Regions from separate parts of the Priestia sp. SIMBA_032 genome, predicted to be linked through region 2. Evidence: a T-box and tRNA genes for the amino acid it is inferred to sense, from the RefSeq annotation. Region 2 holds a T-box; the other holds one or more tRNA genes.
The links. A T-box is a leader RNA that pairs with one kind of tRNA and senses whether it is charged. The one in region 2 lies ahead of thrS (threonine--tRNA ligase), so its partner is inferred to be a tRNA-Thr.
Positions count from the first base shown of each region.

Region 1: it encodes a tRNA-Thr, which carries the amino acid that the T-box ahead of thrS (threonine--tRNA ligase) is inferred to sense. The anticodon was not compared.

Region 1 is NZ_JAWRXD010000005.1:133,603-137,031, reverse strand. It holds gene SB717_RS17750 (ABC transporter permease/substrate-binding protein) at 1-869, opposite strand, end outside; gene SB717_RS17745 (ABC transporter ATP-binding protein) at 869-1,819, opposite strand; tRNA gene SB717_RS17740 (tRNA-Thr) at 2,083-2,155, opposite strand; gene SB717_RS17735 (Rieske 2Fe-2S domain-containing protein) at 2,366-3,418, shown strand.
Region 2 is NZ_JAWRXD010000002.1:149,547-152,975, reverse strand. It holds ribosomal protein L20 leader region at 1-64, opposite strand, end outside; gene thrS (threonine--tRNA ligase) at 236-2,194, opposite strand; T-box leader at 2,238-2,486, opposite strand; gene ytxC (sporulation protein YtxC) at 2,547-3,407, opposite strand.

The DNA.
Region 1 (3,429 bases), on a different contig from region 2:
AAATCAATTTCCTTATTACGCAGAGCCTCAAATACAAATACCGTTTTCCCAAGCGACGCACGAAGATTTACTTTCATATCGGTTTGATCTTCAATTAATTCTTTGTACATATTAATTAAAATATCTTGTTCTGCGCCAATTTTCCCTCCGATAACAAGGTCTGGTTTTGTTGCGCTCATCGCTGCAAACGGAGAAACAAGAATGAGTATTAATACGATAATCATAATGAACGAGCGTTTTTTGGATCCTTTTTTAGCTGAGTGTTCAATCGTTCTCAGAATTCCATCAAAAATAAGTGCTAATAATGCTGCTGGAATAGCTCCTAATAAAATCAAACTATTATCGCTTCGGTCAATACCAAGCAAAATTAAGCTTCCGAGTCCGCCCGCTCCGATAAGAGCCACGATTGTCGCTGTACCAATAATGAGTACCATTGCTGTACGAATTCCGGCCATAATGACAGGAAGCGCTAGAGGAAGTTCTACTTTAATTAATCGTCTCCACGAGTTCATTCCCATGGCTTTGGCTGCTTCAATTAAAGATGGATCCACTTCTTTAATTCCGGTATATGTATTTCGTACAATAGGAAGAAGCGAATATAAAAACAGTGCAATAACCGCGGGAAAGGTTCCAATTCCGACAAGAGGAATCAGTAATCCTAATAAAGCGAGTGAAGGAATGGTTTGCAGTACGGCTGTTACGCCAATAATCGGTTCAGCAATGCGCTCATGCCTCGTTAAGTACAGTCCGAGCGGCACTGAAATTAATACGGCAATAACAAGAGCCAGTACTGAAATTTGAATGTGTTCAAAAAGAGCTTGAAACAGTGCATCTCCTCGTTGATCTAATAATGTGCTTAGTGCATTCATTACAGCGTTCCTCCTTCTTTCGTTTTATCAGAAAGAAACGCTAATAGAGTTTTGCGCGTTACAACGCCAATGCGTTTGCTCCCTTTTTTCACGGCTATTGCTTCATGGTCGTAAAGGGCGTCCATTGCCTGCTGAACAGTGGCGGTTGAAGCTAGCTCTTCGGTAGGTTCTACGTCTGGCTGTTCACTTTCTTTGACAAACGTATCCAATGTCTCAAATAAAGCACTTCCTTGATTTCCAATAAATGTTTTTACGAATTCATTTTTAGGCTTTTGAATGAATTCCTCCGGGGTTCCAACTTGAACAATTTCCCCATCTTTCATTAGACAGATACGATCTCCAAGCGTCATCGCTTCGCTCATATCGTGCGTAACAAACACAAATGTTTTTTTGATTTTTTCTTTTAAGCTAATAACATCTTGCTGAAGCTGTTCGCGGCTTAACGGATCTAGGGCACTAAAGGGTTCGTCCATTAAAATAACGGGGGGATCAGCTGCGAGGGCACGTGCTACACCTACACGTTGCTGCTGGCCACCTGAGAGCTCAGACGGCTTTCGGTTTCGATACTGCTTTGGGTCTAGTCCTACCAAGGTAAGCAGTTCATCAATGCGCGTTTTGATTTTGTTTTTCTTCCAATGCTTCATCTCCGGTACAATGGCTATATTTTCAGCAATGGTCATATGAGGAAAAAGAGCAATCTGCTGCAGGACATAACCAATGTTCCAGCGTAGCTCATGTATGTTGTGGTCCGATACGAGCTTATCTTTTATGTATAGTTCTCCTTCGGTAATATCATGAAGACGGTTAATCATTTTTAAGGTGGTTGTTTTCCCACACCCACTCGGACCAATTAAAACGAAAAACTCTCCTTCTTTAATTTCTAGATTAATATTTTTCACGGCGGTCGTACCATCTGGATATTGCTTTGACACATTCGTAAAGGTAATCAAATTATCGTTCACACTCCCTGTTGAAATTTAACCCCTAGTTTCGTGTACCCAATATTTAGAAACAATAAACATTCTTTTAAGAATATTTTTAAATACGATTCATAAGACATAGCAGAAAAGATACATATTTTTTCCACATCCTCCTAACAAGGCTATCAAACTGTTAAAGTTTTCACAAGGCGGGGAAGAATAATTAGGAGAATAATTTTAAAGCCAACGCAAATAAAAAAACCTTCTTTCAACAAGAAAGAAGGTTTTTAGTATGCTAGCGACAGGGATCGAACCTGCGACCTCTTGCTTACCATGCAAGTGCTCTACCTACTGAGCTACACCAGCGTCTTGGAAAATTATATCACGTTTAAATTTATTTAGGAAGCGCTTTTTTAAATTTTTTTATTGTTATATTCTCTAATTGGCGTCTTTTGAAATTCGCACTTTCTACAAAGTTCCATATTTTATGTTAGAACTTCTCACATAAATTGTGTGAATTTTCTTTTTTTATATTACCCTTAGTAAAAGAGCTTACAAAAGAAAGGAAGAAAATAGATGGAACAACAACCAACCATGACCAAATCAAAAACGGCAACTCCCTACCCAAGAGACTGCACGTTCAGCCTGGAAGATTGGACGACGCTCGCTAAGTATTGGTACCCCGTCGCACGCTGCAGTGATGTAACTGAGAAACCAACGTCTGTAAAACTGCTAGATGTAAATCTAGTTCTATACCGCACCACACACAAAGTTGTAGTGGCACGCGATTTATGCGTTCACCGAGGCACCCCGCTTAGCATGGGCTGGGTGGAAGATGATGAAATTGTCTGTCCTTACCACGGCTTCCGCTACGCAACGGACGGCGCATGCACGTCGATTCCAGCTCACCCTGACGCCAACATTTCTCCCCGCCTGTGTATGGCCGTCTATCCAGTTATTGAACGATTTGGATTAGTTTGGACTTCCCTGACAGGAGAACAAGATAACCTGCCTTACTTCGATGCGTGGGAGGACCCTGATTTTCAGCAAATTGTTTGTCCGAGCTTTGATATCATGGGTTCAGCCGGTCGTCAAATGGAAGGCTTTTTAGACGTAGCTCATTTTGCTTGGGTTCACACGGACACATTTGGTGATCGAAACAACGCCTTTGTGCCTAAATATAAAGTAAGCGATACAGACTATGGGCTTCATGTAGAATATACGAGCACCATGAGCAATTATTCCAAAGAACAGCAGCATTTAAATCCACCTGATTTTAAATGGCTTCGCGTCTTTGATGTTTATCCGCCGTTTACAGCTACGCTAAAAGTATACTTCCCAGAAGGGGCAGAGCTGTGGATTATGAATGCAGTCTCTCCTATTTCAGCCCGCGAAACACGTTTATTCGCGCCAATCGCTCGAAACTTTGACAAAGATTCTCCCGTTGAAGGTGTGTATGACTTTAACCTTCGCGTCTTTGACGAAGACCGTGAAATGGTTGAAAATCAAAAACCTGAAGACTTGCCTTTGGATCTGCAGATGGAAGCGCATATTATGGCTGATCAAACGTCTATCGGCTACCGGAAATTATTAAAGAAAATGGGCTTAAGCTTTAGATATACAAGCTGAAAAAATCCCCG
Region 2 (3,429 bases):
CGATGTACCTGCTAACTGCTCTATGCGTCACTCAGGTGAGAAGCGGGTGCTTCTTCTTCTGTATAAACAAGTATTCAATTACTTAAGCTATTATAGTATCAACAAAGACAAAAGTCAATGATTTCGTTCTTTTTTCACAACAAAAGTTATTGTATCAAAGGAAAAACATTTATGCAACAGTTTTTTATAAATGTTAGATAAAAAAGCAGAGAATTTCAATTCTCTGCTTTTTTCATTAACGAGATGCTTCTGCTTTTACATTTTGTAAAAAGGCTTGGAAATCCACTGTTTCTGAATTCTGCTCACCATATTTACGTACATTTACTGCTTTATCCTCTACTTCTTTATCCCCTACAACAAGCATATAAGGAATTTTTTGCATTTGAGCCTCACGGATTTTATAGCCAATTTTCTCATCGCGAGAATCAAGTTCCACACGAATACCGGCAAGCTGAAGCTGTTCTTGCACTTCTTTTGCATACTCAAGGTGAACCGTAGGTGATACCGGAATCACTTGAACTTGTACAGGTGCTAACCACGTTGGGAAAGCTCCTTTGTATTCTTCAATTAAGAAAGCTACAAAACGTTCCATTGTTGACACCACACCGCGGTGAATAACAACCGGTCGATGTTGTTTTCCGTCTTCCCCTACATACGTTAAATCAAATCGTTCAGGAAGTAAGAAATCCAGTTGAACCGTAGATAGCGTCTCTTCTTTGCCAAGAGCCGTTTTAACTTGAACATCTAGTTTTGGACCGTAGAATGCCGCTTCGCCTTCAGCTTCATAATAATCAAGGTCAAGCTCATCCATTGCGTCTTTTAACATGCTTTGTGCTTTTTCCCACATTGCATCATCATCAAAGTATTTTTCTGTATCTTCAGGGTCACGGTAAGATAGACGGAATGAATAATTTTCAAATCCAAAATCTTTATAAACCGCTTCAACTAAGCGAACTACACGAATAAATTCTTCTTTGATTTGATCCGGACGTACAAAGATATGCGCATCATTTAACGTCATGCCTCGAACACGCTGAAGTCCTGATAATGCTCCTGACATTTCGTAACGGTGCATCGTTCCAAGCTCAGCAATACGGATTGGAAGCTCACGATAGCTGTGAATACCTTGTTTGTAAACCATCATGTGATGAGGACAGTTCATCGGACGAAGCACTAGGTCTTCGTTATCCATTTCCATTGCAGGGAACATGTCATCTTGGTAGTGCTCCCAGTGACCAGACGTTTTGTAAAGTTCTACACTTCCCAGCACTGGAGTGTAAACGTGCTGATATCCAAGGCTTACTTCTTTATCTACGATATAACGCTCGATAATACGGCGAATCGTCGCACCTTTTGGAAGCCATAAAGGCAGACCTTGTCCTACTTTTTGAGAATTTGTAAATAAGTTTAGCTCTTTACCAAGTTTACGGTGGTCACGTTCTTTTGCTTCTTCAAGAAGACGAAGATGCTCGTCTAAATCCGCTTTTGTAAAAAATGCTGTACCATAAATACGCTGGAGCATTTGATTGTCGCTGTCTCCGCGCCAATAAGCACCCGCCACGCTTAATAATTTAAATTCTTTAATTTTGCCTGTTGACGGCACGTGTACGCCTCGGCAAAGGTCAAAGAATTCGCCTTGTTGGTAAATCGTAACCTTTTCACCTGCTGGAATCGCATCGATTAGTTCAAGTTTTAGGTCATCCCCAACTTCTTTAAAAAGTTGAATGGCATCTTCACGAGAAACTTCTTTTCGTTCAATTTCAATATTTGAATTAACGATTTTTTTCATTTCTTTTTCAATTTTACCTAAATCTTCGGGAGTAATTGATTCTTCCATATCGATGTCATAGTAAAAACCGTTTTCGATAACCGGTCCTACACCTAGCTGTACTTTTGTATCTTTGTATAAACGTTTGATTGCTTGAGCCATTAAATGCGCTGTACTGTGACGCATAATTTCAAGCGCTTCAGGAGCATCTTGCGTAATGATTTCAAGACTGCCATCTTGTTCGATTGGCGTACGTAAATCCAGCAGCTCGCCGTTTACTTTGCCTGCTAATGCTTTTTTCTTTAATCCCGGGCTAATAGAAGCCGCAATATCTTCTGTTGATGATCCTTTTGGATACTCTTTAACAGCTCCATCAGGAAATGTCATTTTGATTACTTCTGACACAACTTTCCACTCCTTTAACATAACTAATAAACTTTTTGTAAAAACAAAAAACTCGTCCCTTATCAAAAGGGACGAGTTGTGTATACACGCGGTACCACCCTTGTTTCCTCTTCGTATCTTGGATAACCCAAAGAACCCGAAGCGGCTCGAGGTTTTATAACGGAAATTCCGTCAGTAATTACTAGAGACGCTGCTCGTTTACTACTGAAGTTTAGAGGTGGTAAGAATATATTCCGTGTTAGGAGATTTTCAGCCTGGATCTCCCTCTCTACAAACCGTAAATATACAATCATGTCCTCATCATAACTTGTAACATATAGCTGTTTTTCAATATGCATTTATTATATTCATTTTCAAAATAGAAATCAACCTTTCACGTTATATTTTGCTTTTGATCAAACGGAAATTCATTTTTTTCGTATAACATAACTTTTTCTTGAAAAATATTTTGAATGGTATAAACAAAATCATGATCATGCTGGTCGCTATACAGATGAATAGCAGCTGGAGATAAACTCAGCAAAGGCGCGATAATAGTTGAGTCTATGTATACTGATTCTTGTTCAGATAAGAAGGCCTCTGCTAGGACTGCACATTCACGTTCCGGAACATATCTACTGCTTTGGTCGTACAATACAAAGTTGTTTTTATTCAAGTGCATTACATACACATCGCCTGTAGATGACTGTCTTTCATTAGCTGCTTGACGCAGCTGATGAATAAGAATTTGATAGTCTTGTTCAAGCTTATATTCATCAATTGCCAGCTCAGCATAATAGCGCAGCCGCTCTTGATATTCTTTTAAACGGAATTGGAGAAAAGACTCAAAGGTGAACGTTACATTATGAATGAAGAAGTCTTGAAGAGCCTGGCGGATAAGTAATTCTCTTGGAAGAGAAAATGTTTTTTGCGGGATTTCGCCTCTCTCTCCTTCCATAATCCCCCCCATAATTTGAAGCAGCAAATCTTGCTCTTCCTCTTCTGAATAGAAAAATTGTTCTTTTAATATGTTTACCATCATCTTTTTCTCTTTCTTTTTTAAAATTACGTGCGTTAATACCGGTATCACCATGTCTTGTAAAATGGCCTCTCTATTGTATGTCTCATCAATGACTAAAAGCTGATTATTCACCAGCTTCAAGCACTGTGAACCATATGATAAAGCGCTTCGCTTCGCGCATAAAGACTCATATACAATGACTGCGTCTTCTACATACTTAAAGAATATTTTCATTCCTCATAGCCCCCCTTTGGAC